4 regions of the Blautia sp. HCN-20427 genome follow, and region 3 is predicted to be linked to each of the others. Evidence: riboswitches for the same ligand, from Rfam matches in the RefSeq annotation. Region 3 holds a riboswitch; each other region holds the start of a gene.

Region 1 (4,210 bases), on a different contig from region 3:
TCATTGGCCGCTGTGTCAATGTATTCAATTTCTACATCCGGGTATTTTTCCTGAAATACCTCTACCGCCGCTTTGAACTGCGGTGATGTGTCATTGTCCCATGTGGAAATGGTCAGCTTCTGCTTTCCGTCTGCAGTTTCCTTTCCGTCCTCTTTTTTTTCACCTCCGCAGCCTGCCAGCATTCCCACTGACATCGCCGCGATAAGTCCCATTGCCATTGCTTTTCTTGCTTTCATGTGCTGCTCTCCTTCTTTCTCTTCATTCTTTTCTCCGCTCTTTACGGGGTGTTTTCTTTGTAGTTATAGATTAACAGAAAGCCTTTTTTTCTGAAATGAATTATTTTCCTATTTCTGTTACTTTCTGCAGGTTGCAGCAAAATTTTCTTGTCATTTTTTTAGATTCTGTTACTATTTCCGCATTACAAAGTGGGATTCTTCCATTGACGAAACTGCAGATTTGTTTTAGACTATACTCGATTTTGCATTTTCAATTTTAAAAAGAGGGGGACTTATCATTGTTTCAAGACAAAACTCAAAACAGACAATTTCTGTGCAGTTACGGCGTCTTCATCATAAACGGTATGCTTGCACTCTCCATTGGCTCACTCCTGCCTTATATCCGGGATTCCCGGGGACTGGCCTATGCTTTTTGCGGTATGATTGTCAGCCTTCATTCCGTAGGAAATCTGATTTCCAGCTTTGCCTGCGGCGCTTTATCCGAGGTCTGGGGAAGAAAGAAAAGCATTCTTTTTTTCAATTCTTTCATTGCCCTTTCCTACCTGGTCATTCTTCTTTCTGACAATAATTTTATGTTGGCACTGGCCTTTTTCCTCACCGGTATGGCCCGGGGCGCTACCAGTAATTTTTGCAACACCTCCATTAACGAACTGGCTCCCGGTAAGGCATCGCTCTTAAATGGCCTGCATGCCATGTTTGCTATCGGCGCCTTTACTTTCCCGCTTCTGCTGCTTGCCATGACGCGGACAAACAGCGATAACTGGATTTACGCCTGTTCTTTCATGCTGATTATGGGCGTTTTAAGCTGGGTCATGTATTTTATGATTCCTGATTCTGTTAAAGAAAAAAAAGAAGAACAGATAAAAAAAGCTGCTGATTTTGCTTTTTTCAAAGAACCGCTGTTTTATCTCTGCACACTGACTCTTTTCTTCTATCTCTGTGCAGAACAGGGAGTAATTGGCTGGATGATTACTTACTTTAAGGATACCGGACTGCTGCCCGCATCTCTTTCTCAGGTCACGGCCAGCCTTTTATGGGTCATGATTCTAGCCGGCCGCCTTTTAACGGCTTGGCTTTCCACTAGAGTTCATAAGGAATGGCTGCTGCTTGTCATGGGCTTCGGACTGGTGGGATTTTTAATCCTACTGCTGTTCAGTTCCACTACACCGCTGATTCTTGTGGGAATTATGGGCTTTGGCTTCAGTATGGCAGGGCTTTATCCCACTACGGTTTCCTTTTCTGGAAGCCTTATCCAAAAATATTCTCTGGCCTGGAGTTTCATTCTCACTCTTGCCAGCTTCGGCTCTATTCTCATGCCGTCCATTATCGGTAAAATTGCAGAAACTGCCGGTATTTACTACGGCATGCAGTCCATTATTGCAGTTGTGGTCATTGACCTGGTTTGCATTCTTCTGCTGGTAAGACATATACGAAAAATGAGAAAAAGTGCGCTTTAAAAAATGCAGTTAAGGGGTTTTTTAAGATTTAGAGCTTAAAAATCGGTATTTACCGACACCCCTTCCTGCATTTCTTTTATACAACTTTATATCCATGGTGTCCGGCAGAAACAGTACAAACTCATCGCCTCCAACCCTGCAGGCCAAGTCATAAAAGGAACAGCAATAAAAATTTCCTGTTTGTTTCCATCAAACTGAACATTAGAAATAGAAATGTCTGTCAGACAATGCACTTTCCCATTTTCCTTTTTATATTTTTTCCCATAAATACTATAACTTGAAATTTCCCGCTGAATTGCGGATAAGAGACTATGTAGAAATCTTTTTGATGGACACTCCCTGATTCCGGTCACGAAGCTTTCCTGCTCTCTGCGGAGGATGCGCGGTTTTGTTTGTTGCGGGAAAACAAAACCTGTAAACAGCCAAACAGGAAACATAGAATCAGGGAATATACCACCTGCCATTTAATCAATGCATAATTCTATAAGTTCAGGTTCACCTTTCGGCAATTCCATAAAAAAATCCACCTTCCTTGTGAAAGCGGACTCGTCAACTGTCTGTAAACAGTGTGAGGGATTTCAAACTTTGCACGGAAGTTATCACCTTACTACTACTAAGCAGGTTTCCTGACTCATGGCTCATCGCTTTGCCGCTCCTTCTCGTACTGCTTCGTACAATGGACTTCTGCGGCATCACTCCCCAAATACAGTGACCGGATCGCTCAGGACTCACACCTGATTCCCTTTTCACCAGTGTTGTGCGGTCAACACGGTGCACTTAATAGGTTTATGGAATTATACATTGATTATAATACCATTGCCTCCAAGCCGCGTCAAGCACTTTTCCTAATTTTCTCCTGTTTTTTGCTGTTCTCTTCGGCGTTTTGTCATAAGCCCGCCGATACGTCCCGTTTCCTTTGCAGACAGGCTTTTCCAGCCATTTGCAGCTACCCGGTCCAAAAGTCCCAGTTCTCCGGCAATTTCATATTTTATTTTTTCCTCTTCCGGAATATTGTTTAAATCAATTTTTTCTTCTTTTTTCTTTGCCATAAAAAAGCCACACTCCTTTCTAACTGGAGTATGGCCCTTTTTTCTCACTTTATACCGTCTGTAAATTTTATTTTGGAATTACAATGGCTGCAATGATATAAGCCACAATTCCTGTGCCGCAGTTCATGCAGGTCAAGATAATCCATGCCAGCCTTATTAAAGTAGGGTCAATATTAAAATATTCTGCAATTCCTCCGCAGACCCCTGCCAGCATATAATTTACAGAGGAACGATACAATCTTTTATCAGACATATGATAACTCCTTTCCTTGCTTCTATTTTTTATTTACTTTCAAACTCGATTTCCATATTTCCCATATCATTTGACACGTCTATGGTCTTTTGGCTGTCTGCATTTCCGAAAACACCTTCCTGGTAACCCACATACTCCTTTCCATCCAGAACCAGATTGCCGCTGTCGCTTTCTGCATAAACGGTATAATCGTTTAGTTTTCCGGCACATTTCACCTGGAGATTTCCGGTGGAACACTCTATTTCTCCTGTTTGAAATTCCAGATACTCTGCCTGCACACTTCCGGTATCTGTTTCCAGATAAGCCTTATCGGTCCGCAGTTTTCCCACTGTTTTTATCTGAGCCGTATCGGAAACCAGCTCCAGATCTTTGAATGTTTTATTTTCCGGTACTTCTATCACAAGTTTTGTCTTTTCGCTGTCATGGTCGCCTTCGGCTTCTATATACAATTCCTTATTATCGAAGCTGCGGCTTACCGTATCGTCTTCCCGGACTCCCAGAATCCGAATGGTATTTCCCGTGGTTGTACGGATTTCTGCAATTCCTGTATCCACTTCCAGGAGGAGACGCTCTACCTCTGTCTGGGAGTATTCCAGGTTTCCCGGTGTACTGTCATCATCAACTGCATCAATATCCGACAGACCTTCGTCCCATTTGTCTTCCCACTCTTCATATCTGTGTTCATGCTTCTGCAGCTTGTGGGCTATCATCCGAAACAGCCGGGTATTTGCCAGATGATTTCCTTCATAAACCAAATCAATACTTCCGCCTGCCGCCACACCTGCGCCGAACAGAATACCTCCCAAAAGCCCCAAACACAGTATGGAAATCAAAACAATTTTTGTAAACTTCTTCATGCCCGGTCACCTCCTGTATGTCCTCTGTGAAGAATTCGCTGAATCAAATCTATGCACCATCGGAAACAAGGCGGAAAAACTTTTATCACCAGAAGGAAAAATCCCAAAGTCAAAAGCAGTCCCAGCGCTGTCATCATAAGCGCTGCCCCTGCGGTAACTACAGCAGTAGCCGGAGTTCCCAACTGAAAAATAAAGGCATTAGCCAGAAGCACCACACCGCCAACTACCAATCCCAGCCCGCTAAAAAGCAAAGCTGCCAGAATTCCAATGCAGGCGCCCAAAAGCCCCAGAAACACACCCAGCAGTCCCAGTCCCAATCCGCCCCACAAAGGACAAGTAAGAATCACCAATACCAATA
Region 2 (4,210 bases), on a different contig from region 3:
GGAAACCGGTATTACCGCAACAGGCACACCGGTTGTAGAGGGACAGACAATTGCTGTAGACCCAAGTGTGATTCCATACGGAACCAAAGTCATTATTAATGGCCATGTATTTACTGCAGAGGACTGCGGCGGTGCAATTAAGGGCAACCGCATTGACGTCTATGTCAGTGACCATGACAGAGCCAATGCCCTGGGCGTAAATTATGCAGATGTATATTTGATGAAATAAGCATACAGAAAAAGCAGAAGGAACTGTGTCAAAGCGGTTCCTTCTGTTTCGTTCATTGACATGACAGCAAGGCCGTTTTATAATTTAGTACAACGAATCAGAAAAAGAGAAAAGGGGGAATCTGTATGCAGATTTCAAGCCGTTTTACCATTGCCGTACACATATTGCTTTGTATAGATACGTTTCAGGGGAAATACAAACTCACCAGTGAATTTCTGGCGGCCAGTGTGCATGTGAATCCGGTGATTATCCGAAAAATTCTGTCCCAGCTGAAAGCCGCCGGAATTGTGGAGGTACAGAGGGGAAGCGGAGGCGCGTCGATTGTGGGAAAGCTGGAAGAAATCAGCTTTCTGGATATTTATCGTGCGGTAGAATGTGTGGAAAAAGAGGGTCTTTTTCATTTTCATGAAAGTCCCAATCCCCTGTGTCCGGTGGGAAGAAACATTCATCAGGTGCTGGATGGCAGACTTATCCAGGTACAGAATGCGTTAGAGAGAGAACTTGAAAAAATGACGCTGGCAGATGTGGTAAAAGATGCCAGAACCTGTATGGCAAAAGAAACAGAATAGAGAAAGACAGTGCCTGTCAGAGGACATGCTCCCTTTTAAGCAAATGTTGAAAAAGGAAAACGATTTGCTTGGAAGGGAATTTTTTATGGCAAAATGAAAAAAAATATGGTTGTAACTATTGACATTACAATTAAGAGGGGGTTATACTGTAGTTGTAAATAAGATTATTACAACAAACAAATGAAAAAGGAGCATAACATCATGAATGAAGTCGTAAAATTTTTACAGGAAAACCCGGTACAGTATCTTGCAACCATTGGACGTGACGGAAAGGCAAAATGCCGTCCTTTTATGTTCTGCTTTGAAAAAGAGGGGAAATTATGGTTTTGCACCAATCACACCAAGGATGTTTTTAAGGATATGAAAGAGAATCCCTATGTGGAAGTGACCGTATCCAGCCCGGATTATACCTGGATTCGATTGAACGGAAAAGCTGTTTTTGAGGATAATCGGGAGGTAAAAGAAGCCTGCATGGAGAATCCTATTGTAAAGGGACAGTACGAAACCGCAGACAATCCGATTTTTGAAGTGTTTTATTTGGCAGAAGCAAAAGCGGTTCTTGCAGATTTCTCCGGTAACCCGCCGAGAACCTATACATTTTAAGGATATTTTATAAGAGAAACGGGGGATTTTTATGACTGCACAGGAATATTTGAAGTATATTGTGAAGGAACTGCATACTGTGGTGTTTTCCACAGTGGATGAAAAAGGCTATCCCGTCACCTGCGCCATTGATATGATGGATGGAGATGAAAGCAGTCTGTATTTTCTGACGGCCAGAGGAAAGCAGTTCTACAGTCGCCTGAAAGCCAACAGACATATTGCGTTTACCGCCCTCCGGGGAAAAGATACCCTTTCCAGTATAGCGGTTTCCGTACAGGGAGAGGCAAAAGAATTGGGCAGCGGCAGAGTGGAAGACTTGTTTCAGAAAAATGCTTATATGTATGAAATTTATCCCACAAGACAGTCGAGAGAAGCTTTGATCGTTTTCCAGATTTACAAGGGCCGGGGGGAATGGTTTGATTTGTCAAAAAAGCCCATAGAGCGCTTTGACTTTTCTTTCGGAGAAGCCAGCCGGAAGCAGGAGGGGTATGTGATTACCCGGAAATGTATTCACTGCGGTGTGTGCAGTCAGACTTGTCCCCAGCAGTGTATTGACGTCGCTGCCGGGGTTATCAGGCAGCAAAATTGTCTGCACTGCGGAAACTGTTACCGCAGATGTCCGGTTAAAGCTGTAGAAAGGAGAGGACGAGATGACACAGAGTGAAAGAAGACTTAAAAAGTGTATCCATAACAAATTGTGATACATAAAGTGTTGAATTTTCAAAATCTTCCAGTATAATTAGGGGCAGAAATCATAACAGGATATAAGTTGCGTAAGCATTCATAGAGAAACCGGTGTAAGTCCGGTACGGTCCCGCCACTGTAACAAGGAGTTTTTGCAGCGTATGCCACTGAAGGAAAGCTTTGGGAAGGTGCTGTAGAAGCGGTGAGTTGAAGTCAGGAGAACTGCTTATATCTTTGGGAAGTTTCTCACGGCTGATGAGAACTCTTAAAATACGGTTAGGTATAAATAACAATATCGAATTTTATGAGTAGAGACAGTCTGTATATGCATATATCAGATTGTCTTTTTGCCGTTATAAAAACAGGAGGTGGAAGATTTTGAAGAAAGAAAACCTGGGCAGGCGGCTTTTGCAAATCGTAATTGTGCTTTTTGGAATCAGCTTTTTTACCTTTGGCCTGACCTATTTGTCCCCTGGTGACCCGGCGGAAATTATGCTTACCGAATGTGGAAATATTCCCACACCGGAGCTTTTGGAGCAGACCAGGGCAGAACTGGGGCTGGACAAGCCTTTTCTGGTGCAGTACGGAAACTGGTTAAAAGGGGTGCTGACCGGTGATATGGGAAAATCCTATTCCATGAAGGTTCCGGTGGTGGAAAAACTGGTATCCTGCTTTTTTCCTACCCTCAAGCTGGCACTGGCATCTCTGCTTATTATGATATTGTTTTCCATACCACTGGGAATATTGTCAGCAGTTTATCACAACCGCTGGCCGGACTATCTGGTGCGGGGCCTGACTTTTTTCGGCGTTTCGGTTCCCAATTTCTGGATTGGTCTGATTCTGCTCAGTATTTTCGGGGTGCAGCTTCGGTGGGTGACCGTGTCCGGGGGAAGTACCGATTTTAAATCCCTGGTGTTGCCGGCTGTTACCCTGGCTATTGCCATGTCTGCCAAATACACCAGACAGGTGCGGATTGCCGTGCTGGAAGAGCTGCAGCAGGATTACGTTACAGGGGCCCATATGAGGGGACTTTCAGAGAAAAAGATTTTGTGGAAACATGTGCTTCCCAATGCTACGCTTCCTCTGGTAACGCTTTTGGGGCTTTCCCTGGGCAGTCTGCTGGGCGGAACGGCAGTGGTGGAAATTATTTATAACTGGCCGGGGCTTGGAAGCATGGCGGTAAAAGCCATTTCCTGCAGGGATTATCCTTTGGTGCAGGGCTATGTTTTGTGGATTGCCCTGCTCTACATGGGCATTAATCTTTTGGTAGACCTTTCCTATGAACGGCTGGACCCAAGACTGAAGGAGGAGCGGTAAGTGAAAATTTGGAAATTTTTGAAGACAAACAGGCAGTTTACACTTTTTCTCACACTGGCTCTGGGGATTGCCGCCATTGCCGTATTTGCACCGTGGATTGCTCCCAAAGATCCCTACGAGGCGGTGATGAGCCATTCTTTGCAGGCGCCGGGAGGAGAATATCTCTGCGGTACGGATAAGCTGGGAAGAGATGTGCTTTCCAGAGTTATCTACGGCACCCGTTCTTCTCTGGTCATGACCCTTTGTCTGGTTGTCGTGATTTTTGTGGTGGGAACTGCGCTGGGAATTCTGGCCGGATATTTCGGCGGGTTTGTGGATGCCGTGATTATGAGGATTGCAGATATGATGATTTCCTTTCCCGGACTGGTGCTGGCTATTGCCATTGCAGGTCTTTTAGGACCCAGTATGGTCAATGCCGTCCTTGCCATTTCGGCAGTGAGCTGGACAAAGTATGCCAGACTGGCTCGAAGTATGGTGCTGAAAATAAAGAAAAATCTTTACATTGAGGCAGCCGTAGTAACAGGAACCCGAAATCATAAAATCATTCTGAACTACATTTTGCCCAATATGATTACCACCATGGTGGTGACTGCGGCAACAGATATCGGAACCATGATGTTGGAACTGGCGTCCCTGTCCTTTCTGGGATTCGGCGCCCAGGCTCCGGTTCCCGAGTGGGGGCTTATGCTCAACGAGGGCAGAACTTATCTGACCAAGGCTCCCTGGCTGATGTTGTATCCGGGAATTGCCATCGTCATTGTGGTTGTTGTGTTTAATATGCTGGGAGACAGTATCCGTGATATTTTAG
Region 3 (4,210 bases):
CAATGGCAGCAATGATTCGTTTCCTGGGAGGCCGGTTTTCCGACAGAACCCGTATGGTGCCGTCATAGCAGCGGGCTTCCATAGCGTCGTAGAGCCGGTTGGAACGTTGTACCGCCCGTATCATCAGCACAGATCCCAGCATACCGAAGGATTTCAGAGACGTCCGGTAATCCTTATTTCCCAGTCTGCAGTTTTGGGAAGTGGAAATGGCAGAAGCCACATCCAGCAGTACGAAGATAAACCGATAAATCAGCAGCATCAGTTCAATCAGCAGACGGGGACAGTGCAGTTTCCGCAAAACCTCCAGAATATCGGGCATTGGGGTGGTAAAGGACAAAAAGTACAGGCAGGAAACCGCGGAAAGAGCGGTGAGAATCAGCTGTACCGCATAAAAAAAGGAATGGTAGCTTGCCGTCAGATACCAGTTTCCAAGGGGAATGGCAAAGAAATCCATGGGAACCTGTTTTAAATTGAACATAATGGCTATGGTACTTAAAAACAAAAATGCCAGAGGTACGGTGAGAAACTTAAGATAACGCAAAACAGGGACTCCCCCTTTCCAAACGGTAAGAATCCCTGTCACAGCTAATACGATACCTGCCACCGCAGTCGAACGACTCATTACACAGATACACAGTGTAATCACTGCAAAGGCAAATTTCTCACTGGCATTTTCATATCTAAGCCGGGAATTGTAACACAGCTTATCAATGACTATCATAGAAACTCCTTTCGCCAGAGAACTTTAGTTTTCATCTTTCATCCATTTTTTACGCTCTACAAAACGTCCCATAAAAAAGGCAATGACGCCTACGCCAATACCGGTCTGGAGACAGAAGAGCAGGCTTTCCACTTCGCCGGGAAGTTCTCCGCCAATGAGCTTTTCAAAAATGGGGGTTGCCCAGGGTTCATAGGAGGAATCCACTTCCTCTACCACGGTGCTTCCGGCATCGTCGGAACCGCCGAATTCCGCGTCTTTTAAGACAAACAGCGGAACAAATGCAATTAAGAAAATAACGAGAATGGCCAGAATGACTTTTTTCTTCATCTTATTTTCCCTCCTTTAAATAACCAATCGCACGAAGTTCCGGTTTAGCATAGGTTTCCAGACCCATGATAATCAATACCGTGATGACGCCTTCAATAAGAGCCAGAGGAACCTGTGTAGGTGCAAATACCAGCAGGAATTTGCCTACTGCAGCGCCAAAGGTGGTATCCGCATGATGGGCAAGAGCCATCTGTACCGCAGTCACGCAGTATGTAAATAAGTCACCTAAAAATGCGGCCAAAAATACACAGACTTTTTTATCCACATTGGCCTTTTTCAGCACAACATAAAGACCATAAGATACAAAAGGTCCTGCGATTGCCATGGAGAATGTGTTTGCTCCAATCGTAGTCAGTCCGCCGTGTGCCAGTAAAATAGCCTGGAACAGGAGAACAATCAGCCCCAGAATGGAAACGGCAGACGGGCCAAACAGAATTGCTCCAAGCCCGGTGCCTGTCATGTGAGAACAGCTTCCGGTTACGGAAGGAATCTTCAAGGAAGAAATTACAAAGACAAAGGCGCCGGACATAGCCAGCAGGGTGACCAGATTTCGGTGTTCGTTTAAAGTTTTTTTGATAGACATGAATCCTGCAATGAGAAACGGTACGCACAGGACACCCCATGCGATGCAGAATCCTCCCGGAAGGTAACCTTCCATAATGTGCATGGCACTGACGGTTGGGACAATGCCGAAGGTAAGCGCAAAGGCGCTTGCCAGTACCAGAATACGTTTTTGATTTTTACTCATTTTTCTTCTCCCTTCTGATTTGCATGAATAAAATAAAAAACCTGTACGGCAGGGACCGACAGGCATCAGAAGAACAAGAGGTTATAGCAAGGTGAATAGATATGCTATGAGCCAACCTGTTCTTACACAAGGCCATCGTTCGTAACCTGTGTAAATCGCATGTATAAGGCAGGTCTTCTGACTCAGGTATCTTTGCTGCATTTTGCCTTCCCATTACAACAGTGGCATATTAAAATACAGCTCCTCCATTACAGCGGCGTGACCGTGTAAGATTTTCACTTAACTTTCCTATTCTCCTGCATAGCAGGCACCGTTATACATTCAATTCTTGTTCCATTGTAGCATATAGGGAAATTTTGTCAATGTTTTGTCAAATGAAATTGTACAAAAATCACAAAATACTTAAGTTGCACCCAAAAGAATTCTATGCTAAGATGAAAAAAGATTTTTAAGAAAAGCAACAAAAGATATGGGAGATTAAAAAACAATGAGTATTTCCATGATTGGCATTGACTACAGCAGAGCAGCCGTGGACATCCGCGCACAATTTTCTTTTACCAAGAAAAACGCTGTAGCTGCAATGGAACATTTAAAGGAAGAACCGGGCATTGCAGGCTGTATTATTTTGTCTACCTGCAACCGAATGGAAATTTGGGCAAGCACCACGGAAGACTGGCAGGGTTCTCTCTATGAATTTTTGTGCCGGGAAAAAGGGAAAGAACCGGCAGAATATGCACAGTATTTTGCGGAAAGGACAGAAGAGGAAGCAGTAGAACATCTTTTTTATCTTACCAGCGGTCTGAAATCCCAGATTCTGGCAGAAGACCAGATCATTACCCAGGTAAAGGATGCTCTGAGTTTGTCCAGGGAAGCCTACTGCACGGACAATGTGCTGGAGGTACTGTTTCGCATGGCGGTGACGGCAGCCAAGAAGGTAAAGACAAAAGTCATCTTTTCCAGGGGCAACAGTTCCGTGATTCATCAAGCCATTCACTGCCTGGAGGAAAAGGGCTTTTCCTTGTTTGGCAAAACCTGCATGGTTATCGGAAACGGAGAAATGGGCAAGGTGGCGGCGCTGGCTCTTAGAGAAGCAGGTGCAGAGGTGACGGTTACGGTGCGCCAGTATCGAAGCGGCATTGTCAATATCCCTAAGGGCTGTGAGCGGATTAATTACGGTGACCGGGGAGAATTTCTGCCTCAGTGCGATTTGGTTGTCAGCGCTACGGCCAGTCCTAACTATACACTGACCAGGGAGCTTCTGGAAACCGTCCCGCCCGTGGAACATCTGGTATTGATTGATTTGGCCGTACCAAGGGATATTGAACCCTCTGCCGGAGAACTTTCCGGTATTACCCTGTACGACATAGACAGCTTTAAGATTGATGCGGTTTCTCCGAAGCTGCAGCAGAGTCTGGAAAAAGCCGGGGAAATTTTGCAGGAACAGATGGAGGATTTTTACAACTGGTATGGCGGCAGAGACTTAATTCCCAGAATCCAGGACATTAAGGCAGAGGCGGTGCAGGATTTAAATCTCCGGATACTGAAAATTCTGCGGAAAACTCCCATGGAAGAAAAAGACCGGGAAAATCTGCTGCAGGCCATTGATACAGCTGCGGCAAAGGTGGTTAACAAAATGATGTTCGGGCTGAAGGATTCTCTGGAAGAAAAGGAATTTTTAAACTGCGTGGAAGGACTGGAAAAACTGTATGAAAACTGAAAAGGAAAATAAAAAATTTTTTCCTGTGTTTATAGACCTGAGCACAAAGAGAGTCGTAGTGTTTGGCGCGGGGAAGATTGCCACAAGGAGAGCAGAGACGCTGCTGTCTTTTGCAGGGGAGCTTATCGTCATTGCTCCGGCCTGTACAGAGAGGATTGCACAGCTTTTTGAGGAAGGAAAGCTGGTATATAAAGAAAAACCTTATGACCGGGAAGATTTGTATGCAGCAGATGTGGTGCTGGCTGCCACAGATGATACAAAAGTCAATGAGGACATTTACAGCGCCTGCAAATGTCTGGGGATTCCGGTGAATACGGCCAGCAATCAGCAAAAATGTGATTTTCATTTTCCGGGTATTCTGGAATATGAAGGCGTGGTGCTGGGCTTTAACGGCAGCGGAAAAGACCACAAAAAGGTAAAAGAGGTCCGCGAAAAAACCCGGAAAGCCCTGGAACAAATCCGAAAGGAAGAAGAAAAATGCGAAAAATAATCATTGGAAGCCGGGAGAGCAAACTGGCAGTGGTGCAGAGCGAAATGGTGAAAAAGGCCATTGAGGACAGCCACGAAGACATAGAGGTGGAGATTTACACCATGAAAACCACGGGGGATAAGATTCTGGACAGAACCCTGGATAAAATCGGCGGGAAAGGACTCTTTGTAAAAGAATTGGACAAAGCTCTTTTAGACAGAAAAACGG
Region 4 (4,210 bases), on a different contig from region 3:
AGAGACTGAAAAAAGGGGAAAAAGAGGCGAAGGCAAAAGAACTTCTGCGTATGGTGGAACTGCCGGAAGACCTTCTCTGGCGGTATCCCCATAGTATGAGCGGCGGACAGCGGCAGAGAATCGGCATTGCCAGAGCCCTTTCCCTGGAACCGGAAATTCTCATTTGTGATGAAGCCACGTCAGCGCTGGACGTTTCGGTACAGAAGACAGTGATTGAATTGCTGGTAAGACTTCAGAAGGAAAAGCATATCAGTATGGTCTTTATCTGCCATGACATTGCTCTGATTCAGTCCTTTGCCCATCAGATTGCGGTGATGTATCTGGGCCATGTGGTAGAGTTGCTTCCGGGGGAGCAGGTTGGAAGTCATGGAGCACATCCCTACACACAGGCTTTGCTGCAGGCTCTTTTCTCCGTCCGGGATGACAGACGAAAAGAGATAGAAGGTCTGAAGGGAGAAGTGCCCAGTCCCTGTGATTTGCCAAAGGGCTGTCCTTTTTGGAGCCGCTGCAGATACGGGACGGAAACGTGCAGGGAAGAAAAACCTAAATTGAAAGAAATTGCCCCGGGGCATCTGGCTGCATGCCACCGGTTGTAAGAGAGGAAGAAAAAGATATGGAGATGAAACAACTGCAGTATTTTGTGGTAAGCGCAGAGGCAGGGTCTTTGAGCAAAGCCGCAGAACTTTTGTACACGACCCAGCCCCATGTAAGCATGACCATTCAGAAACTGGAGTCCAGTCTGGGGGTTCCTCTGCTGAAACGGAGCAAAAAAGGCGTGGTGATGACAAAAGAAGGGGAACTGGTTTACGAACAGGTAAGAGAGATTCTCAAAAGCCTGCAGACGATTCAGGATGTGAAAAACCTGGAAAAGAAGGAGCCTCTTTTAGTAGCTGCCATGCCAAGCAGTTGTTTCGCCGGAATCTTTGCTTCCTTTTATGCAAAAGCGGAAGGAATGCAGGCAGGGTACTGGGAAGGAGCTTTGGATAAGGTCATTCACCGCACGGCCCACCGCCAGGCACAGGTAGGTCTTGTATTCATTTCCTCGCATCAGAAAAAGGCCTCAGAGCGACTTTTGAAAAAGATGAGGCTGGAATTTCACCTGCTGAGGGAAACAAAGCTGGCTCTTTATGTGGGGCCGAAAAGTCCGTATTATGAACAGAAAACCATAAAAAAAGCAGACCTGCAGAAGATTTCCCTGGTGCAGAATATGGCAGAGGAAATCCCTTCTTTTTACAATCTCAATTCCCGTCATTTAAAAGGCGAGATACCGGATGGGGCAAAAGCGGTAAACGGTGTTCTGGTGAACAGCGCCCATGCTATGAAGCAGCTGCTTTTAAAAACAGAGCTGGGAAATATCAGCACCGGATTTGATTTGTGCTGTGACAAGAAAAGCAGGCTCCATAAGCTGGAACTGGAGGACTGTGGGGCAGATATTTCCTGCGGCTACGTCAGACGGGCGGATACAGAGCCTGGAATCTGCACAAAACAGTTTTTGGAATTTCTGGAAGACAAATTCGCAGAAATGCATTGACACTTTGACTAACATTGTGTAGTATAGAGTAGAAAGAAAGGTATAACTGCATAATAATAACGGTCACCGGATGTGTTATATGTCCGGAGTTAAAAAGGAAATCCGTGTAAATCGGATACAGTCACCTCTACTGTGAAATGGACAAGGAAATAGTACCATTGGGGAAAACCCGAGAAGGTATTTCTGCGGAAGAAGTTGAGTCAGAAGACTTGCCGTTATAAACGTTTCGTGTTTCCGGGCTGAGGATGTTTTGCGGTTTTACAATATGAAAATTTAATATGGTAAAGTGATAATAGAGGCTCTTTTGTCTGGTAAAGATGAGAGAGCCTTTTTTGCATGTAAAATTTCCTCAAAACAAACATAGGACAATTATGCAGAATAAAAAGAAAAGGAGAAAACATATGAAACACAAGAAACGACGTGCGGGCAGCCGAATGCTCAGTATTGTTCTGGCCATGGTTCTCATGGTATCGGGTATTACTGTGCCGGTGCAGGCAGACACATTGCCCGCAGCAGAAGAAAGCACTGCTTATGAGCAGCAGGCAGAAAACGTGGAAAGTACGGAACATTACCAGGAGTCGGAAAATCAAGAGTCAGAAATTCAGGAGCCGGAAGAAGCGGTGCAGCCGGAAGCGGGTGAAACAGAGCAGATTTCGGTTCCTGAAATGGTGCCGGGAGAGGCAGAAACCACGGAAGACCAGGCCGCAGAAGAAAAGCCCTATGTATACTTCCAATATGATGACGGAAGAATACAGGAAATGGATGAAAACAACACCTTTACTTTAAATGCCATGGACGAAGGTACTTTTGTTCTGGCAGGCACAGACAAACGGCCAGACTGGAATGTATCCGCAAAAGTGTATACATCGGATATAGAATATACCGAACACTATTGGGTAAATGCCAGCGGACGGTATCAGCCGGCAGACCTCCGGGTTGTGGAAGGTTATGTCTGCAACGCAGACAACATGGGAGAAGTCTTCCAGAGATTTAAAATCAACAATGTTTCCAGTAATGTGGAAGAGCTGAAGGTTTTCGTAGGAGACCAGGAAGTATCTTTGGACAAACCTTACGAAATGCACGGAACAGACAGCGGAGTTGCCTATTTAAAGGCCAGAGTCAAAGGCTCAGACGAATTTAAGAAGGTTCCCGTCGCCGCTATGTATCATGAGAATATCAGCGGCCCCGGCATTATCCAGAATCATGCTGAGGGCAGCAAATTCACCATGGAAAGCGAAGGAGAGGCTGTTTTCAAGCTTGGCATGGGGGAAGATAAACAACGCCTTTCCAAAGAGTTTAAGGTCATCTCCAAAAACGTAGCGTTGGAAGACTTTCAGGTTACTGTTCCAAGTGTCTGGTATATAGATTCCTGGAATCCTCTGGGCGGTTACTATGTAGGTATCACCAAAGGAAATGACCCGGATGATTATAACTGCAGCTTTACGCCGTATAATGCCACAAATCAGAAGCTTGTCTGGGAGGCAAAGACACCGGAAATTGCAGAGTTTATGGAATATTTCGGAAACGGCATTGTGCCAAAGAAGGCAGGCGTGGCAAAATTCCATATTTACAGCCAGGAAGATAAGGATATTTCTCAGGACATTAGTGTGGAATTCAAATATAAATACCCCCTGCAAAAGGCAGAATCAGAAAAGGATACCTATGAACTGGAAGAAGGCAGTTCCAAAAGCGTTCAAATTACACCAACACCTTCCAATGCTACGGAGCAGAGATTTAACTGGTCTTACAGCAAGGAAGGAATTGTAGAAGTTACAGATGAAGTGCAGACAGTCGTTGGAAATGTAAATGCACCCAGAAAAACCGTACACACCATTAAGGCAAAAAAAGCCGGAGAAGTACAGGTAATAGGAACACCCTGGGACGCTACGGCAGACTGCAAGCCTGTACAGTTTACTGTGTTGGTCAGCAAGGGCGGTATAGTTCCCGACGATACAGACTATACGGCTTTGGTGAAAGAGGATATACAGCATGGCATGGATTATCTGCAGAAAGAGCCTGTAAATGCATATGGAGACGAATGGAATATTTTCACAACCCTTCGTGCAGGCGGAACCATCAGCCAGGAAAATCTGGACGCTTATTATGCCAGTGTGTCGGAAAAATTAAAAACAGGGCTGACAAAGCTTCGGGCCACAGATGTGGCAAGAGTCAGCATTACCTTGGCAGCTATGGGAAAAGATTTGACAGATATTGACGGTGTCAATCTGATGAAGGCGCTCTATAATGATGAACTGAAGATGAAAATCGGCAAAGATACCTCCAATGCCCCTATATGGGCTTTGATTGCACTGGATTGTCAGAATGCAGATATTCCAAAGGATGCAGTATGGACAAGAGAGAAGCTGATTCAGCACATTCTTACTTTCCAGACCCAAGAAGGCGGTTTCGGACTGACAAATAACAAATTCAGCAGTATTGATATGACAGGTATGGCGCTGCAGGCGCTGGCTCCTTACAGGAACAATGATTCTTATCCGGAAGTGAAAACAGCGTTTGACAAAGCTCTGGAACACATGAAAGAAAATATGACAGAGAATGCAGGATTTCTGGATAGCGGAAAAGAAAACAGTTGTACAACCGCACAGGTTCTTACGGCCCTTACCGCAGCAGGCATTGATCCTCTGGACAAAAGCAACGGATTCACAAAAACGGGAAATA

Evidence for each region. A riboswitch is a leader RNA that binds a small molecule or an ion and turns the genes downstream of it on or off. The one in region 3 is predicted to bind cobalamin.
Region 1: linked by a shared signal. The riboswitch ahead of WKT17_RS08545 (hypothetical protein) and the one ahead of WKT17_RS13160 (energy-coupling factor ABC transporter permease) in region 3 are both predicted to bind cobalamin.
Region 2: linked by a shared signal. The riboswitch ahead of nikB (nickel ABC transporter permease) and the one ahead of WKT17_RS13160 (energy-coupling factor ABC transporter permease) in region 3 are both predicted to bind cobalamin.
Region 4: linked by a shared signal. The riboswitch ahead of WKT17_RS00555 (DUF4430 domain-containing protein) and the one ahead of WKT17_RS13160 (energy-coupling factor ABC transporter permease) in region 3 are both predicted to bind cobalamin.

The regions. Positions count from the first base shown of each region.
Region 1 is NZ_JBBKBX010000011.1:66,860-71,069, reverse strand. Features, by position in the region: gene WKT17_RS08555 (ABC transporter substrate-binding protein) at 1-236, opposite strand, end outside; gene WKT17_RS08550 (MFS transporter) at 515-1,693, shown strand; gene WKT17_RS08545 (hypothetical protein) at 1,780-2,157, opposite strand; cobalamin riboswitch at 2,293-2,489, opposite strand; gene WKT17_RS08540 (small, acid-soluble spore protein, alpha/beta type) at 2,539-2,742, opposite strand; gene WKT17_RS08535 (PspC domain-containing protein) at 2,810-2,995, opposite strand; gene WKT17_RS08530 (DUF4097 family beta strand repeat-containing protein) at 3,025-3,852, opposite strand; gene WKT17_RS08525 (DUF1700 domain-containing protein) at 3,849-4,210, opposite strand, start outside.
Region 2 is NZ_JBBKBX010000001.1:124,823-129,032, reverse strand. Features, by position in the region: gene WKT17_RS00605 (NlpC/P60 family protein) at 1-229, shown strand, start outside; gene WKT17_RS00600 (Rrf2 family transcriptional regulator) at 355-798, shown strand; gene WKT17_RS00595 (pyridoxamine 5'-phosphate oxidase family protein) at 1,000-1,401, shown strand; gene WKT17_RS00590 (pyridoxamine 5'-phosphate oxidase family protein) at 1,433-2,065, shown strand; cobalamin riboswitch at 2,151-2,329, shown strand; gene nikB (nickel ABC transporter permease) at 2,464-3,402, shown strand; gene nikC (nickel transporter permease) at 3,403-4,210, shown strand, end outside.
Region 3 is NZ_JBBKBX010000023.1:30,848-35,057, forward strand. Features, by position in the region: gene cbiQ (cobalt ECF transporter T component CbiQ) at 1-721, opposite strand, end outside; gene WKT17_RS13155 (energy-coupling factor ABC transporter substrate-binding protein) at 746-1,048, opposite strand; gene WKT17_RS13160 (energy-coupling factor ABC transporter permease) at 1,050-1,796, opposite strand; cobalamin riboswitch at 1,947-2,127, opposite strand; gene hemA (glutamyl-tRNA reductase) at 2,284-3,513, shown strand; gene WKT17_RS13170 (precorrin-2 dehydrogenase/sirohydrochlorin ferrochelatase family protein) at 3,503-4,003, shown strand; gene hemC (hydroxymethylbilane synthase) at 3,991-4,210, shown strand, end outside.
Region 4 is NZ_JBBKBX010000001.1:117,836-122,045, reverse strand. Features, by position in the region: gene WKT17_RS00565 (oligopeptide/dipeptide ABC transporter ATP-binding protein) at 1-596, shown strand, start outside; gene WKT17_RS00560 (LysR family transcriptional regulator) at 614-1,531, shown strand; cobalamin riboswitch at 1,575-1,762, shown strand; gene WKT17_RS00555 (DUF4430 domain-containing protein) at 1,933-4,210, shown strand, end outside.